Regions from separate parts of the Pantoea sp. RCC30.1 genome, predicted to be linked through region 4. Evidence: predicted binding sites of a transcription regulator. Region 4 holds the regulator's gene; each other region holds the start of a gene.
The links. The regulator CRP, encoded in region 4, controls carbon source genes, mostly activating them, when cyclic AMP is high. The targets are predictions, from matches to a motif close to ATGTGANNNNNNTCACAT.
Positions count from the first base shown of each region.

Region 1 (4,683 bases), on a different contig from region 4:
GTCGGGGCTGAAACCCGACCAAAAAAAAGACAATCTATGGCACTGGCATGCCGGCCATCCTCCGGAGCATGACGGGCAATTAAGTCTGCCAGCGCCTGCCACTTGTCACTCTCTGTCACTCTTTCCCCCTCCTCCCGCTCTCAATGCTGATATTACCTGACGCCAGGCGGTATGCCTGTCCCGTTACGGCACTTTTGCAGGATTGTGCAAAAAGCTTGCAGGATTGCGCTACCCGCTTTTCAGCGCCATCGCGCATAGTCTTTCGACGCAATTATTACGGCGGAGAATGACATAATGAAAGCACTGCAGAATAAAATCGCACTGGTGACTGGCGCGTCCAAAGGCATTGGCGCGGCTATTGCCATCGCGTTTGCCGCAGCGGGCGCGCGCGTCGTGGTCAATTATCGTCAGGATGAAGTCGGGGCAGCTGACGTAGTCAGCGATATCGTCACCCTGGGCAGTGAAGCCGTGGCAGTACAGGCAGATATCTCTCGCCTGCGGGATGTGGAACGGCTGTTCGCCACCACCGCAGACTGTTTCGGCGCACCTGACATTGTGGTGAACAATGCAGGCAGCTTTCATCACGGCGAGTTTGAGGCGCTGACGCAGGAGGAGATGCAGCAGCAGATTGACGTTAACCTGCTCGGCACGCTGATGGTCTGTCAGCAGGCGATTCGTCACTTCCCTTCGCATGGCGGCAGCATTATTAACCTTAGCGCCCTGAACAGTAAAAACAGCACGCCGGGTTCCGTACTCTGGGCGGCAACCAAAGGCGCGGTGGATACCCTGACTCAGGGACTGGCGCGCGAACTGGGTGCCAGGAATATTCGGGTTAACGCGCTGGCACCTGGGATGATCCTGACCGAGGGATTACTGGCTGCGAAGAGGATGAGTCCGCAGCTCAAAGCGCAGCTGCTGGCGGCTACGCCGCTGGGGCGTTTTGGTCTGCCGGAGGATGTGGCGCAGGTCGCGCTGTTTCTGGCCTCTGAGGAGTCTGCCTATGTCAGCGGCGAGCGCGTCATGATCAGCGGTGGTGCCTGACAGGCATAAAAAAAGGGAAGCCAGTGGCTTCCCTTTTTGTTACGACGCTAAGTCGTTATGCATCACGACGACGTGGAGAGGCGGCTGCGCCTTCTTCACGACGTGGACCACGGCTACCTTCACGGTTGAAAGTACGTCCACCGCCTTCACGACCACCTTCACGGCGTTCAGAAGAGAAGCGACGACCACCTTCACGGTTGGCTGCACCTGGAGCACCAGCACCTGGACCACTGCGACGCTCACCGCCTGCACCCGCTGGACGACGATCACCACGGCCTTCGTTTGGCTGTGCATCACCCAGCAGCTGCATATTCATCGGTTTGTTCAGAATACGCGTACGGGTGAAGTGCTGCAGCACATCGCCTGGCATGCCTTTCGGCAGCTCGATGGTTGAATGCGTACCGAACAGCTTGATGTTACCGATGTAACGGCTGCTGATGTCGCCTTCGTTAGCGATAGCACCAACGATGTGACGAACTTCAACACCATCATCGCGGCCTACTTCGATGCGGTACAGCTGCATTTCGCCAACGTCACGACGTTCGCGACGTGGACGATCGCCATCACGGCTTTCACGGTTTTCGCGGTTTTCACGCGGAGCACGAGAATCGCCACGCGCTTCACGGCTGTCACGACGGCCATCACGCTCGTCACGATCGCGGTATTCGCGACGTGCAGGACGTGGTGCTTCTGGTGGCAGAATCAGAGGACGTTCGCCCTGTGCCATCTTCAGCAGTGCGGCTGCCAGTGATTCCAGATCCAGTTCTTCTTCTGGCTGCATTTTAGCCAGCAGAGCACGGTACTGATCCAGATCGCTGCTTTCCAGCTGCTGCTGAACTTTAGCAGCAAACTTAGCCAGACGACGCTCACCCAGCAGTTCTGCGTTTGGCAGTTCTACTTCAGGAATGGTCAGCTTCATCGTACGTTCGATGTTGCGTAGCAGACGACGCTCGCGGTTCTCAACGAACAGCAGCGCACGGCCAGCACGACCTGCACGACCGGTACGGCCGATACGGTGAACGTAAGATTCTGAATCCATCGGGATGTCGTAGTTAACAACCAGACTGATACGCTCAACGTCCAGGCCACGGGCCGCAACGTCGGTTGCAATCAGGATGTCGAGACGACCATCTTTCAGGCGTTCCAGCGTCTGCTCACGCAGTGCCTGGTTCATGTCACCATTCAGCGCGGCGCTGTTATAGCCACTGCGCTCCAGCGCTTCTGCCACTTCCATGGTTGCGCTTTTGGTACGCACGAAGATGATGGCAGCATCAAAGTCTTCAGCTTCAAGGAAGCGAACCAGTGCGTCTGTTTTACGACCGTAAGCAGTCCAGTAGCTCTGGCTGATGTCAGGGCGCGTGGTCAGACTTGACTGAATACGCACTTCCTGTGGATCTTTCATGAAGCGTTTGGTGATACGACGAATCGCTTCCGGCATGGTAGCAGAGAACAGCGCAGTCTGATGATCGGCTGGAATCTGCGCCATGATGGTTTCAACGTCTTCGATGAAGCCCATACGCAGCATTTCGTCTGCTTCATCCAGCACCAGACCACGCAGGTTAGAAAGGTCTAACGTGCCGCGTTTCAGGTGGTCAAGCAAACGACCAGGGGTACCTACAACAACCTGTGGTCCCTGACGCAGTGCGCGCAGCTGCACGTCATAACGCTGGCCGCCGTAAAGGGCAACCACGTTCAGGCCACGCATGTGTTTAGCGAATTCGGTAACTGCTTCAGCAACCTGTACCGCCAGTTCGCGGGTAGGTGCCAGCACCAGGATTTGTGGCGCTTTAACAGTAGGGTCAATGTTGTGTAACAGCGGCAGAGAGAAAGCCGCAGTTTTACCACTCCCGGTCTGCGCCATGCCTAACACGTCACGGCCCGCCAGCAGGTGAGGAATACACTCAGCCTGGATTGGGGATGGCTTTACATAGCCCATGCCATTCAGTGATTCAAGGATGTCGGCGTTCAGGCCAAGGTCAGCAAAAGTGGTTTGAATATCAGTCATGTAGTACACGTGCCTCTTAGATTGCGGCGGCCAGTCTACATAACTCGTCGTGAAAACTTTCAGTCATTTTCATCAAAAAGTGTGAACCGGCTCAAATTAGAAGTTTTGACGAACAGAAAAGCCTTCATCCTTTAAGATGATGACTTAACAGGTTTTACAGGCAAATTAAGTTCGTCAGCTATTGCTGGTCAGATTCTGATAAATCGTCTTGTGCCTGGCCGAGTTGCGCCAGTTCCAACAATGCGTATCGGTGTTCAACAAAGTTATTGACGTTGTTGGCCACCGCCAGTTTGAACAACGCTTTCGCGTCGTCCTTCTCCCCCAGACTTAGGTAGTACTTACCTAAATAGAAGTTGGTTTCACTGAGATGTTCAGCGAGCGAGGTGTTATCCGTTGCGTCCGCCTTGAGACTTTCCATCAACGTTTTCTCGTTGATATCTCCAAGGTAGAACTCGACAATATTCCATCCCCATTGGTCTCTGACCGCTTTGTCGTGACGCTGTTGAAGCGCGACTTTTGCCTTGTCGACATCCATCTCACGTTCAACGAGATAGAGCCACAGACTGCGGAAAGGATCGTTAGGATCGTCTTGATAAAACGCCAGCAGATCATCTTGCGCTAACTTGTATCGACCGCCGTAATAGAGGGCGATACCACGGTTTAAATGCGCATAGTTGTAAGTTGGATCAAGCTCAAGTACAGAATCAAACGCTTCATAGGCGGCATCAAAGTTGCCCGCCTGCGTTAAATATATGCCTAAGTAGTTAAACACTTCGGGCATATCTGGTCTTATAGACAGCGCTTGCGAAAAATCGTTCCGCGCTAATGCCCGCAGACCTAAACTATCATACAACACTCCGCGCTCATATAACAGCTGTGCGCGTTCATCATCGGTGAGAGCGCGACTGGCAAGAATTTGTTCCATGCGCGCCAGTATCACTTCCTGCTGCAGTGTGGGCTGTAAAGGCACTGCAAGAACTTCGTTCTTACGCCAATTGGAGTTGCTGCATCCTGCCAGCGTCAAAGCTGTCGCAACAAAACACCAGCGCAGAAAAGGCTTCATTTCCCACTCCCGAATACAAACATTGGGATAACCATCCTGTCATCCGCCTGCTGTGCACAAGGATTCCCGCCCTCGCGATGATACAAACGCCCCTCTCTGCCAGGCAAAGAGGGGCAAATCAGCAACGTCTTACTCAGCTTCAGGCGTAAGCACCGCTGCAGCTTCTTCAGTCTGCGGCTTAGATTCTGTCGCTTCTTTGATGCTCAGACGTACGCGGCCCTGGCGATCAACTTCCATCACCTTAACCGGCACTTCCTGACCCATCTGCAGATAGTCAGTTACTTTCTCAACGCGCTTATCCGCGATTTGTGAAATGTGAACCAGACCTTCTTTACCACCGCCGATAGCGACGAAGGCACCGAAGTCGACGATACGGGTCACTTTACCACTGTAAACGCGGCCCACTTCGATCTCTGCGGTAATCTCTTCGATACGACGAATCGCTTCTTTCGCTTTCAGACCATCGGTCGCTGCGATTTTCACGGTACCGTCATCTTCGATTTCAATGGTTGTACCGGTCTCTTCGGTCAGTGCACGAATCACTGAGCCACCTTTACCGATCACATCTTTAATC
Region 1 is NZ_JBXUHX010000019.1:63,998-68,680, reverse strand. It holds gene AC2LB6_RS16785 (AraC family transcriptional regulator) at 1-119, opposite strand, end outside; gene AC2LB6_RS16780 (SDR family NAD(P)-dependent oxidoreductase) at 295-1,041, shown strand; gene AC2LB6_RS16775 (DEAD/DEAH family ATP-dependent RNA helicase) at 1,097-3,046, opposite strand; gene yrbN (protein YrbN) at 3,063-3,119, opposite strand; gene nlpI (lipoprotein NlpI) at 3,225-4,109, opposite strand; gene pnp (polyribonucleotide nucleotidyltransferase) at 4,239-4,683, opposite strand, start outside.
Region 1: a site for CRP is predicted at 3,126-3,143, ahead of yrbN (protein YrbN). Genes of this name have one in related genera too.

Region 2 (4,683 bases), on a different contig from region 4:
CCGAGGCGAGGCCCAGACCAATAGTGGTATGACCGTCATGCCCGCAGGCGTGCATCATGCCGGCGTTGCAGGAGGCGAACCCTTCACGCTGTGGCAGATGATCGCCTGCCTGGCTTTCATTGAGATCCAGTGCATCCATATCGACGCGGAAGCCCATCACCGGGCCAGGACGGCCGGTCTCAAGCGTTGCTACGATGCCACAGAATCCGCCGGAGAAGTGGCTGATCCACTGCGGCAGCGCGCCCTGTTGCAGCGCACGCGCCTCCTGCTGCTTCAGCACGGTTTCGTCGGGTAAACCCATCCGCGCATCGGCATCGATCACCTCACGGCCCAGCTTCAGTTGATAACCGAGCTTATGCAGTTCTTCTGCGACTAACGTCGCGGTGCGGAACTCCAGCCAGCCCGATTCGGCATAGTGATGGAAGTCGCGACGCCACTGTTGCAGTTGTGGCAGCAGGGCGCTGACGTGGTCTGAAAGGGGTTTCATCGGCTCTCTCCTCGTTGTTGATTTTTTATGCACTGCTTCGAATCTACACAATGGTGCTGGGCTGCATAAGATGCGAATATCTTGTGACTGATAAACAACGGTTATCGAAAAACTATGTCTGCCAATCTCAAACTTCATCAACTGCGCGCCTTCACAGACGTTGCGCGACAGGGCAGTATCCGGGCGGCAAGCCGTCTTTCCGGATTGTCGCAACCGGCGTTAACCAAAGCGATTCAGGAACTGGAGCGCGAGCTGGGGGCAAAGCTGTTTATCCGCCGTCAGCAGGGCGTGGTACTGACGGATATCGGTGATAACTTTTTTCGTCATGCCAGCCTGGTGCTGGCGGAGTTGCGGGTTGCCGAGGAAGATATCCAGCAGCGGCTGGGACTGGGTGGCGGTCAGGTGAATATCGGAGTGGGTGGCAGCGTGGCACGTACCATCATGCCGCAGGTGATTAACCAGTTTCATCGCGAATACCCGCTGGTAAAAGTGCGCATCGTCGAAGGCCAGCTGGTATCGATGGTACATGAGCTGCGCCAGGGCGCGCTCGATTTCACCATCAATACCTATGATCAGAGCCATCTCGATCAGGAGCTGATGTATGAGCGGATGATGGAGCGCGAGTACAAAGTGGTGGTGCGCAAAGGCCATCCGCTGGAAAAAGCGCGTTCTCTGGCGGCGTTACAGCAGGCGGACTGGACGATGCCAACGCCCAAAGGCAGTTACTACCGTTTGCTGCATGATCTGTTTGGCGAGCGTGGCATGGCTCCCAAAATCGTGGTGACCTGTGAAACGTTTATGGCCTGCACCAGCCTGGTGGCGCAAAGCGATTTCATCAGCATTCTGTCGGTCGACGTGATTGACGATCCGATTCTGGGTCGGTCACTGGTGGCGCTGGCGCTCGACGATCCCCTGCCGAAAGCGATCTTCTATCTGATTCAGCGCAAAGACACCACGCTGACTCCAATGAGCAGTTATATGGCACAACTCTTTCGACGGTATTGCCAGTAAAATCAACGAGTAAAGTCGATCGTCTACACTGTTAAGGTACTGAAAAAAATCCAACCGACAAATAGAGGTTACGATGCAAGTTAGTCCTTATCTGTTTCTCTATGGCCGTTGTGAAGAGGCTATCGACTTTTACCTGCAGGCAACCGGTGGAGAGTTACTCTCTAAAATGAAATTCGGTGACATGCCGGATCAGGGTGAGCAGGTCGGCGATCAGTCTGCAGCGCCGCAGCCGCCAGAAAAGATCATGCATGCCCAGCTGCGCATTGGTGATGGTGAGCTGATGCTCAGCGATGGCAATACCGATCAGCCGCCAGCGTCAGAACATGCCGGTTACGCGGTCAGCCTTTCAACTACTGATGTTGAAAAAGGCAAGGCCTGGTTTGAGAAACTGTCGGCAGGCGGCAAGGTGACAACGGAATGGCAGGAGACGTTCTGGTCGAACGGATTCGCGATGTTCATTGATAAGTTCAACATTCCGTGGCGCATCAATGTTGAAAAGCCGCAGAACTAAAAGCGGGGCAGATGCAGTGTTTATTTGATAAGCCTGCATCTGAAAAGCTGGCTTTGGTGTATTACGTCCTGGGCCAGCTTTCCTGCTAAACGGGCGGTAATTAAAGCGCCCGCTATCATCAGAAGTTATAACCCGCCACCAGGTAGTAACCCCAGCCCGTCGATTTTACTTCGAATGGACCGTTGCCGAAGTTCTGTTCCTGACCATCTGCCCATTGTCCGCCGTTGTGGAAATAACGCGCTACCGCAGAGAAGTGCCAGTGATCGTAACCCAGTGACAGAATGTGGCTGGAGGCGATGGAGTTGCTGGTGCGTGATGAGCCGCCTTTATCGCGGAGATCAGAACCCCAGTCAAAGTTAGTGAAGCCCACATAGCCCAGATTACCACCCCACAGCGTGGTAATTGGCACGAAGTATTTCACCTTGAAGCGATAGCCGTCCCAGCTGTTTTCGTTCGCCGCACCGTAGTTTTCCCACTGATATTTGGCGTAGACGTTCAGCGACAGGCCGACATCGCTGTGCGTATCGATATCGGTGCCCAGACCCATATACCAGGTATTCTGGCGACTGTCACTGTTGCGGCCCATGTCGTAGATGTAGTTGTTAGCGAAATACCACTCTTTGAACGGGCCAAAGGCCAGGCTGGTGCCGGTCAGTTTGTCGATAGAGAAGCGCGGCTCAATCTCCATGAACATCGGTGAACCGTGATCAAAAATGCCGTTGGCGTTGCTGTTGCCTGCGCCGAAGAAGTTGGTCAGGTCAAGGTAGCCATAAAAATCGAACCAGTCCTTCTTGGCAAACGCTTCATATTCCAGATAAACGTCGTTGTTAAACTGGGGTCCGAAACGCGTGTGGTAGCTGCCTACCACGTTAACGCTCTGATGCCACCAGTCGGAGACATACTGCGGATCGCTTTCAGCGGCCTGCGCAGCACCACTCAATGAACATGCCAGCACGGCACCTGCTATCAACGTTTTATATTTCATTATTATCAGCCACATGCTTTTGACCGCCGCACAGCAGACGCAGTCAGAGAGAAATCGGTCCCTTGATGGGAATGAGGGTTTCACAGCAAATAACAGCCAGTTCTTTAGCCCGCGTAGCGTGCCTGTAACAGATCGATAGAAAATAGATTTTGCTCACGTTTGTCAAAAAGTGTTGCATTACAATTCAGCTAAAATGTGATGCACTTCACAATATCGGCGTGGATCGAACGGAACCAGGCAACCGTTTACGTTGTCTGGTTCGTGATCAAACAGGCGGGATCAGGGAAGGGTGACGCGAACCTGCAAACCACAAATGGCACCCTGTGGCGTCAGGCAATTGGAAAGGGCGACGTGAATCTGATGCTTCTGTGCGACGTTGCGCACAATAGATAATCCCAACCCGCTGCCCTGGGCTTTAACGTCAGGCGAACGGGTAAAACGATCAAACGCGCGCTCGATAAAGGACTCCGGCATACCCGGCCCGTTATCAACAATATCGACCACCGTTTTTCCCGCGACCCGATGCAGCAGTACATCGACCAGGCTGCCTTCCGGCGTGTGCAACATGGCGTTACCAATCAGGTTATCGAACAGGCTGCGCAGCTCGGAACGGCTGGCCTGCAGACGGTACTGCGTGGAGCCGTTGAAGCCGATATCGATGCCGCGTTTATCCGCCACTACCATCAGCTGCTCAATGCTCTCTTTCAGCAGATCTTCCAGTTCGATATGCTCAATGCTGGCCACCACGCTCTGGTCATCCTGGCGCGAGACATTGAGTAACTGCGTGACCAGATGCCGGGTGCGTGTGACGCCCGCTTCCAGCTGGCTGAACTGCCGGCTCGCTTCGCCCGGCTGGATATGCTGACGCAGGTTTTCCAGCTGCAACGTCACCGCCGTTACCGGGGTGCGCAGCTCATGCGCCGCATCTTCCAGGAACTGACGCTGTGACGACCAGGCCTCACGCAACTTACTCAACAGCGAGTTGTAGGCGGCCACCAGCGGCAGGATCTCATCCGGCAAGCCTTCGGGTGAGACATTGTGCGGATGATGCGTCTCCTGCGCGGCAATCTGACGCGAAGCGACCTGCAGATCCCGGGTGATCTTGCGCACCACCAGCCAGATCACCAGTAGCGACAGCGGCATCATCAGGATCAACGGAATGATCGCTGACAGCGCCCGCTTGACCATCAATGCCTTCATATAGCTGAGGTTGTGCATCACCTGGATGGTTTTGATCTCGCTGCCAGGCATGCCGGGCCGGGTATAGATGCGCCATTCGCAGTCGTCGCACTGACCGATATGGACATCGCGATAGCCGCGCTGGTTTTGCAGCGGGGCCTGTAACTCCGGCCATGAGCTGGCTCGCAACTGGCCCTGATCGTCCCACAGCTGCACCACAAAGGCGCTCTTCGCTTTGTCAGGCGCAATAAGCATCGGCATCAGGGCGGGCATTTGTTTATTGGTGGACCAGGCATCAGCGATTTTTGCCAGCTGATCGTCCTTCATGGTGCCGACCATATCGCCGTAGCAGCTGAAGAAATACCAGGTGACGCCGCCGATCATCAGCAGGTGAATAAGCAGCAGCGTAGAGAGTAATTTGTTGCGCAGTGAGCGCATAAAGCGGAAAGTTTTCATATTGCCGGTACCCGCCAGCCCAGCCCGCGCACGTTGCGGATCACGTCGTTATCC
Region 2 is NZ_JBXUHX010000034.1:34,368-39,050, forward strand. It holds gene AC2LB6_RS21045 (M20 family metallo-hydrolase) at 1-487, opposite strand, end outside; gene AC2LB6_RS21050 (LysR family transcriptional regulator) at 602-1,498, shown strand; gene yjdN (VOC family metalloprotein YjdN) at 1,572-2,009, shown strand; gene AC2LB6_RS21060 (nucleoside-specific channel-forming protein Tsx) at 2,128-2,994, opposite strand; gene AC2LB6_RS21065 (sensor histidine kinase) at 3,274-4,629, opposite strand; partial or broken gene AC2LB6_RS21070 (DNA-binding response regulator) at 4,626-4,683, opposite strand, start outside.
Region 2: a site for CRP is predicted at 3,188-3,205, ahead of AC2LB6_RS21060 (nucleoside-specific channel-forming protein Tsx). Genes of this name have one in related genera too.

Region 3 (4,683 bases), 200 kb from region 4:
TAGTTAGAGATTTACTTATTGGGCACTTAGGAAGAGGCTTTCGAAGAAGGATATCTGTGGATAACACTTGAACTGAAGACTACTTTACTAAAACTGCTTTCATAAGGTCTGTGTTCCAAACCGATGACGTATTAAGACATAGCGATAATAATTTAGCAATGTATATGTTTATTTATTTTAACCATTTAAACGCTCAGATGGCTGAATGGCCATTATATGTTGATGAGTCAGGAAGCGCTTCCGCTCCGCTGTGTGCGAAAAGGTGCAGGTCAACCCCGTTATAATGACGGTGCCGATTGAACGTTGATGCTTAAAAATAAACAGAGCCAGTCATGTCACATCGCGTAAAAATTTCCGCACGGCCAGCGAAGGGATTTCTTCGCCCTCCTCATCTGTGAGCTTACCTGCTGCATGTCTCAGTGACCGTGAACGGTCAATCCTACAAGCCGGATAACAACGGGGCGGACAACCAGTATGCAAAAGAAAGCCGCTGGCATAGCGACCCGGTAAGCATTCATCACATTTGTCATGTAATGAGGCCCCATTCCGAATTCGGCTAACGTGATGACAAGACTCATCAGGAACGCCATGATGATCGCCATATAAAGCGCAAATATGTAAGGTGCCGAGCGCACCGGCAGGCGAGTTCGTAAGATTTTTTTTGTTGTAGCATCAGTCATCTGATTATCCTGTTTAACAAAAGTAGATAAAACTGCGGCTAATTTAACAAGCTTATGAGGGGGGGTGTAGAGCGGTTATGCTTTAATCATTATTAAGTAAAAGTGACGAATAAACGGTTGGGGATACGATGGACGTTTTAGGGCTGATTAGCACTTTTATCCGCGTGGTGGAAAACGGCAGTATTGCAGCGGCGGCACGCGCTAAAGGTATGAGTCCGGCAGCAGTAAGCCAGAGTCTTTCACGTCTTGAAGCGCATCTGGGCGTGCGACTGCTATCGCGCACCACCCGCAGCATGATCTTAACGGAAAATGGTAAACGCTATTTCGAGAAAGTCCGTCACATCCCACATGATATCGAACTCGCCTCGCAGGCTGCTGCGAATGAAGCCAAACCGCAGGGGCCACTCTGTATCGCTACGACAGCCGCGTTTGGTCGGTATGTTCTGGCTCCCCTTATGCCCGCTTTCAAAGCATCTTTCCCCGATATAGATATTGAACTGATCAGTACTGATCGCAACGTTGATCATCGCCTGGAAGGCGTCGATGTCAGTATCCGCATCGAAGCACAGCTGAATGATCAACTGATCGCCAGAAAAATCGCATCGCTACCTTTTATATTCTGTGCGGCTCCCGCTTACCTTGATCGAGCTGGCACTCCTCAGACGCCTGGAGAACTTAGCCAGCACGCCTGCCTGGTTTTCCGCTATCCCACCGACAGACGGTTTCTGCCATGGACGTTTATGGTCAACGGACAGCCTGTTAATGCAAAACTCAATCCCAGTTTTATCAGCGATGATATTGATATTATTGCAAAGATAGCTGTAAACAGCGGCGGCATTGCCCGCCTGGCAAGCTTTGTTGCTCAGCCACTGATAGACAGCGGTCTGCTAAGGCCTTTGTCCTGGTCAGATCACAGTGGCGAGAGCAACATTGAGTCCCTGCCGATGAATATCTATGCCTGTGTCACCGAACGTTCGGCACTGAATTCGAAAGTACGGACATTTATTGAATTTTTAGCAGATGCGATTTAAGACAGGAGTGCTTTTGGCAGGCAAAAATTGTCCGCATTTTGATGGGAATCTCAGCAGGTGCGTCACCGCCAGATAGAGAAGCAGTTTCATCGCCATAAAGCGGGGAAATCAAAAGAAGAAGGGAGTTAATAGCTAGCCAGATAGACCAGAAGTGCAAAAACACGGCTTTAAAACAGCAGAGGCAGAAAAGGTGATAATCACAGGTCGATCCCTGACCGCGATTATCGAGGGTTTCTTGCGGGGTACTTAGTACATGGCACCCGGCGGTACGTGTTTGAACGTCTCAACGTAAGCGCGGAACACGTGTTTAATAATGCGTTTCATAGAATACCTGATTCAAATTTAGTTGAAGATATACCGAAAAAGTATAGCCCCTGAGCGTTTTAACAGCAAATAAATTTGAACCAGATCACAAAAATGACGCTTTTATGTGCAAAGGCCCTAGGCGGTGTAGCCAAGATGCTGCAATAGAATGGTGGAGCCGACGGCGATTAAAACCACGCCACCCAGCACTTCCGCCCATTTGCCCAGTACCGGACCGATAAAGCGTCCAACTAATACGCCGGTCGTCGCCATCACCGTGGTGGCGGCACCAATGGTCAGCGCGGTGGTGATGATGTTCACCTGCAGGAAAGCCAGACCGACACCGACCGCCAGCGCATCCAGGCTGGTCGCGACGGCAGTGGTCGCCAGGACCATAAAGCCATGACTTTGCGGAGCTTCACAGGGTTCTGCAACGGCAGTCTGACGGAAACCTTCCATCATCATACGGCCACCCAGAAATGCCAGCAGGGTGAAGGCAACCCAGTGATCCCACGCCATGATGTAACGACTGGCTGCCAGGCCAAGTGCCCAGCCAATCAGCGGGGTCAGCGCTTCAATAGAGCCGAAGATCAGACCGGTACGCAGCGCTTCTTTAAAACCAGGACGATGCAATGTGGCACCTTTGCCCAGCGCAGCGGCAAAGGCGTCCATCGACATACCCAGCGCAAGAATTAAAGTGGCAATAAAGGTCATGATTTATTCACCTGGGGCGAAAAAGCGGCAATTCACGCTGAATCCACCACACAAAGTGTTCAGTTATGAAAAAGTGGGCGCAGTCTATCACGCAAAGGCTGATATAAAAAGACAGTAAAATCAGGGATTTAAGTATAGCAAAGGCTATAACTCTTATCATTCGCTATGAATCGCGCTAAGTCGATGGTGCTAAAGCATTTTCTGACCTTTTCCCTGGCCCTTCAACGCATCGGATGCCTGCATTGCCGCACGCCACCATTGAACCGTGTCGCTGATTACCGGAAAATGCCGGGCTGATAAATATGGGATACCGGTTATGAATAACCCTTTTGAGACGTTGATTGTGCCTGGCGGCATTTTGCTGCTGGGTTTTCTCTCGGCGCTGCTTCTGCCCGCGCCCGCCTTTAGCGTGACGGTGGCGCAGCATCTTTTGCAGATGTTCCATTTACAGGATCTGAATCAGCTCTACACGGTGGTGTTTTGCGTCTGGTTTTTGCTGCTGGGCACACTGGAGTTTTTTGTTATCCGCTTTGTCTGGCGTCGCTGGTTCAGAGGCTGACCACCTGCGCATCGACCAGCGCTTTTAGCCGTTCGGCGCTGCACGCGTAACCTTCACGCGGCAGATGTGCCGCGCCCAGCACCAGACCCGCACCGCGCTGATCGGCCTGCTGATACCAGATCGACAGCGGCGAGGGGGCCATGCCCCACTCTACCGCCTGCTGCGCAATGGCCTCATCCGCACTACCGGCGGGTAAGCGGACAATCACCGCCAGCCCGGCGCGTTGCAGGTCGGGAAAGTGAGGCTGGAGCGCCGCGATCATCTGTTCCAGTCGCTCATGATAGACGCGCTTCATGCGCCGCAGATGCCGCATAAAGTGTCCGTCCCGCAGAAACTCCGCCACCGCGTTGTGCAGCAATCCTGAGGACGCAGGCGAAAGCAACGCGCAGACCTCGCCGAACCGGGCCGTCAGCGCGGGCGGCACCACCATGAAACCGAGCCGCAGTTGCGGCGTCAGCGTCTTGCTGAAGGTGCCGATGTGCAACACCCGCCCCTCGCTGTCGAGCGCCGCGAGTGCCGGAGCCGCGCGGTTACCGGGCTGAAGCTCGCCGAGATAGTCATCTTCGATTATCCAGCGCTGCTCCCGGCTGGCCCAGTTCAGCAATTCATGGCGGCGCGCGAGGCTCATCGTCATGCCAAGCGGTGCCTGCTGTCCCGGCGTGACCAGCGCGAAAGCGGCCTCCGGTGCACGGGCAATCCCGGCCTGCACCTGCAACCCTTCGGTATCAACCGGCACGGCAACCGGCGTGACACGCAGCGCTTCAACCGCGCGACGTGCCACCCAGAATCCGGGATCTTCCAGCCAGGCCTTTTTGCCCTGAAAGTCCATCGCCAGCCCAATCAGACCCATTGCGCCCGCATAGCCGCTGGTAATAATGATTTGGTCCGCCTGACAGCGCAGGCCGCGCGCCACCGCGAGGTAGGCCACCAGCGCCTGACGCAGCGCTACGCTACCGCGCGGATCGGGATAGCTGGCCGGTCTGCTGACCTGAATGCGCGCCTGACGCTGCAGGATGCGCAGCCAGACTTTTGCCGGAAACGCATCGCTGGCCGGAATGCCCATTTGAAAGGTCAGCGGTGCCGCGTCATATTCTTCTATGCCCTCCAGCAGCAGACGTTCAGTATTGGCGCCGGTCGGTTTTAACGGCGGTAATGCGCTGACAAAAGTGCCCGCCGCGCCTCTGGCCTGCAGAAACTGACCATCAACCAGCATGTCATAGCTGGCACGAACGGTGCCGCGCGCTACGCCGAGCTGCACTGCCAGATCACGGCAGGAGGGCAGACGCGCGCCGGGCCGTAAACGCCCTTCACCAATCGCCTGTTCAATCAGCTGGCGCAATTGCTCGCTGAGGCCGCGTGATGTGCCGCGCTGCAGTGTCAACGTAGAAAGCGGCGA
Region 3 is NZ_JBXUHX010000004.1:707-5,389, reverse strand. It holds gene AC2LB6_RS05225 (DUF2798 domain-containing protein) at 417-680, opposite strand; gene AC2LB6_RS05220 (LysR family transcriptional regulator) at 809-1,711, shown strand; gene azuC (stress response protein AzuC) at 1,958-2,035, opposite strand; gene mntP (manganese efflux pump MntP) at 2,153-2,728, opposite strand; gene AC2LB6_RS05205 (DUF1158 domain-containing protein) at 3,045-3,287, shown strand; gene pdxR (MocR-like pyridoxine biosynthesis transcription factor PdxR) at 3,277-4,683, opposite strand, start outside.
Region 3: a site for CRP is predicted at 2,109-2,126, ahead of azuC (stress response protein AzuC). Genes of this name have one in related genera too.

Region 4 (4,683 bases):
GGCGAGCGCGGTCATTCACGTGAAGCGGTAATGGATTCCGTGGTGCGCTCGATGGAGGATTACATCAACTTCATCACGCCGCAGTTCTCACGCACTCACCTCAACTTTCAGCGCGTCCCGACCGTCGATACCTCAAACCCCTTCGCTGCCCGCGCTATTCCTTCACTGGATGAGAGCTTTGTGGTGATTCACTTTCAGGCGCTGGACGATATCGACCTCCCCTACCTTCTGGCGATGCTTCAGGGTTCGTTTATCTCGCATATCAATACGCTGGTCGTGCCGGGCGGCAAAATGGGGCTGGCGATGGAGTTGATCATGGGGCCTCTGGTGAAGCGGCTGATGGAAGGTAAACGGATAGAGTAAGAGGTCAAAAGGGCCTTTCCAGACTAATGCCAATGCCAATGCCAATGCAGGATGAATCTGACAGCAGCGAAAAAGCTTAACACGCAGGGAACCGGGCCAGAAGAGGAAAGCGTCCCGCGCCAGGGAAGGCGCGGGCCGAGCGGCCAGGGATTGGCTTAAACGACTTTCCGATCTGACCCGGTTTCCTGCGCAGGCACAGTCTTAAAGCAACCTGCATCAGATACTGGAAGTGAAGTTAGCAGGTCGGCAATGACCCTTGCGGCTACTAAAGCTCAATCACTTCATAGCTATGCGTAATCGTCACACCTTTACCCAGCATAATGGCCACAGAGCAATATTTTTCAGCAGAAAGATCCACCGCGCGTGAGACCGCTTTATCCTGGAGCGCTTTACCACTCACGATAAAATGCAGGTTGATGTGCGTAAAGATTCGCGGCGCCTCTTCACGACGTTCTGAGGTCAGTTTTACTTCACAATCAGCCACATCGTTGCGGCCTTTTTGCAGAATTGATACCACATCAATCGCGCTGCATCCGCCAGCCGCCATCAGCACCATCTCCATTGGGCTGGGCGCTTTATCACCCGAATTGCCATCCATCAGTATCTGGTGGCCGGATGAGGATTCTCCGAGGAATGTCAGCCCTTCTACCCATTTCACTCTTGCCTGCATGATTTTTGCTCCGGAATACGCAGTTTTCTCGCAAGAGTACGCTTTCGCCTGGTAAACAGCAATCCAGAGAAATCCACTCTTAGCTGAAGCGAGACAACAGAAGACAGTCGGCAAAAGCTGTGCTACAAACAGTGCTGAAAATATTTTTCGTCACCCGATGGCGAAGCCGGGAAGAATGATGCGCACTGCGCCTGATGCGGCCCGAATAATTTCCTGAAATGGAAACGCTTGAAGCTTTCACCGCCTGACAGGGAAAACTGCCCCCTGTATTTTGGGCACGATTACAACAGAGGATAATAGCGAATGGTTCTCGGCAAACCGCAAACAGACCCTACACTCGAATGGTTCCTGTCCCATTGCCATATTCACAAGTATCCATCCAAAAGTACGCTGATTCACCAAGGTGAAAAAGCAGAAACGCTTTACTACATCGTGAAAGGTTCCGTCGCGGTTCTGATTAAAGATGAAGAAGGCAAAGAGATGATTCTTTCCTACCTGAATCAGGGCGATTTTATTGGTGAGCTTGGCCTCTTCGAAGAAGGCCAGGAGCGCAGCGCCTGGGTACGTGCGAAAAGCGCGTGCGAAGTGGCGGAGATTTCCTACAAGAAATTCCGTCAGCTGATCCAGGTTAACCCCGACATCCTGATGCGACTCTCAGCGCAGATGGCGAGTCGCCTGCAGGTCACGTCTGAAAAAGTGGGTAACCTCGCTTTCCTCGACGTAACCGGACGCATTGCACAGACCCTGCTCAACCTGGCGAAGCAGCCAGATGCCATGACGCATCCCGACGGTATGCAAATTAAAATCACTCGTCAGGAAATTGGCCAGATTGTTGGTTGTTCACGCGAAACCGTGGGCCGTATTTTGAAGATGCTGGAAGATCAGAATCTGATCTCCGCACACGGCAAAACCATCGTCGTTTACGGCACCCGCTAATTCCTGTCACCCACGGCGTGATGGCAACATCACGCCGTTATTGTTTGTGTTGGGCCGATGTGGCGTCGAATCATTTACCATCCTGAAGTTAACTACGCTTTGCGGCAAACGCTGGTGCTCTGTCTGCCGGTAGCGCTGGGCTGGCTAGCTGGCGACCTGCAAAAAGGTCTGCTGTTCTCGTTAGTGCCCGCCTGCTGCAACATCGCCGGTCTGGATACCCCACACAAACGCTTCTTCAAACGCCTGATTGTTGGCGGCAGCCTGTTTGCCCTCGGCAGCTTTCTGATTCAGTGGCTTACCCTGCATGCGATTCCACTGCCGCTGATCCTCTTCGCTATGCCTCTGCTGCTGGGCGTCACCGGTGAAATCAGCCCGCTGCATGGCCGCCTGCTGCCCGGCACCCTTATCGCCGCCATCTTCACCCTCAGCCTGATTGGCCGCATGCCCATCTATGTCACCCCGCTGCTCTATATCGGCGGTACGCTCTGGTATGGGCTGTTCAACTGGTTCTGGTTCTGGCTGTGGAAAGAGCAGCCGATGCGCGAGAGCCTCAGCCTGATCTATCGTGAGCTGGCTAACTACTGCGACGCCAAATATACCCTGCTCACGCAGCTCACCGATCCGGAAAAGGCGCTGCCGCCGCTGCTGGCTCGTCAGCAGAAAGTGGTCGATCTGATCAACACCTGCTATCAGCAGATGCACATGTTGTCGGCAAGCCGCGATCACAGCCATAAGAGGCTGACGCGCGCCTTTCAGGTGGCGTTGGATCTGCAGGAGCATATCTCCGTCAGCCTGCATCGGCCGGAAGAGGTGCAGAAGCTGGTCGAACAGAGCCATGCCGAAGCGGTGATCCGCTGGAACGCCAAAACCATCTCTGCCCGGCTGCGGGTGCTGGCGGATAACATCCTTTATCACCAGCTCCCCGATCGCTTTGCGATGGATAAACAGCTCGGTGCGCTGGAGAAGATCGCCCATCAGCATCCCGACAATCCGGTGGGTAACTTCTGCCTTTACCACTTCAACCGCATTGCGCGTGTCCTGCGCACCCAGAAACCGCTGTATCAACGCGATCTGATGGCGGATCGCCAGCGTCGTCTGCCGCTGTTACCGGCGCTGCGCAGTTATCTCTCGTTTCGCTCGTCGGCACTGCGCACTGCCGGTCGCTTTGCGGTAATGCTGATGCTGGGCAGCGCGCTGGCGCTATTCTTCAACATCCCCAAACCCTACTGGATCCTGATGACCATTATGTTCGTCAGCCAGAACGGCTACAGCGCCACCCGTGTCCGCATCCAGCATAGGGCGCTGGGCACCTTTGCTGGTCTGGTCATCGCGGCCGCGACGCTGCGCATGGCGGTGCCGGAGTCGGTAGTGCTGCTGATCATGCTGGCGATAACCTTTATCAGCTATCGCTTTACCCGCCAGTTCTATGGCTGGTCGATGATTGGATTTACGGTCACGGCGGTTTACTCGCTGCAATTGCTGTCGCTGAACGGCGCGCAGTTCCTGCTGCCGCGACTGATGGATACGCTGATGGGCTGTCTGATTGCCTTTGGCGGGATGCTGTGGCTGTGGCCGCAGTGGCAGAGCGGCTTATTGCGGCAGAATGCCCATGACGCGCTGGAAACCTATCAGGATGCGCTGCGGCTGTTACTGGGCGACGAACAGTCATCGGAGAAACTGGCTTATCAGCGCGTGAAGGTTAATCAGGCGCATAATGCGCTGTTTAACTCACTAAATCAGGCGATGCAGGAACCCGCGTTCAACTCCCGCTACCTGAGTGATATGCGGCTCTGGGTCACGCACAGCCAGTTTATTGTCGAGCATATCAATGCGATAACGATTCTGGCGCGTGAGCACACCATGCTGACGACCGCATTGGCTGAACGCTATCTGCAATCCTGTGAAATCGCGCTGCAGCGATGTCAGCAGCGGCTGGAATATGATGGTGAAAGCTCACAGGTGAATTTGCTGGATGACCTGGAGAATATCAGCGAGGGACCGATCACGGTGGTGGAGCAACATGTACGACGCATTCTCGATCATCTGAGCGTGATGTACACCATTTCATCGCTGGCGTGGAACCAGCGACCACAACATGGCCGCTGGCTAATCAGACGCTTACGTAAAAACTAAGCTAGCCGTTAAGCACTTTGCCGACGGCGGTGGCGAAGCGGCTCATGCCCTCTTCAATGTCGGCCGGTTCGATAATCAGTGACGGGGCAAAACGCATCACGTCGGTTCCGGCTACCAGCACCATCACGCCTTCAGCGGCGGCGGCATTCAGAATGTCGCGCGACCTGCCGGCATGCTGAGGTTTCAGCGCTGCACCAATCAGTAGCCCCTTGCCGCGAATGTCGCTGAACAGATCATACTTCGCATCAATGGCCTTCAGCGCCGTAACAAAATGCTGACGACGCATCCCGACACCCGCCAGCACGTCCGGCGTATTGATAATATCCAGTGCCGTTTCGGCGATGGCGCAGGCCAGCGGATTGCCGCCATAGGTCGTGCCGTGCACGCCCGGCGCCATGATCGAGGCGATCTCGTTGGTGGTCAGCATGGCGCTGACCGGGAAACCGCCGCCCAGCGCTTTGGCTGAGGTCAGAATATCGGGTTGAATGCCATAATGCTCATAGGCGAACAGCTTGCCGCTGCGTCCCATGCCGCTCTGCACTTCATCCAGCACCAGCAGCGCCTGATGCTGATCGCAAAGC
Region 4 is NZ_JBXUHX010000004.1:199,361-204,043, reverse strand. It holds gene AC2LB6_RS06125 (phosphoribulokinase) at 1-363, shown strand, start outside; gene AC2LB6_RS06120 (OsmC family protein) at 629-1,033, opposite strand; gene crp (cAMP-activated global transcriptional regulator CRP) at 1,337-1,969, shown strand; gene AC2LB6_RS06110 (YccS/YhfK family putative transporter) at 2,027-4,102, shown strand; gene argD (bifunctional acetylornithine/succinyldiaminopimelate transaminase) at 4,104-4,683, opposite strand, start outside.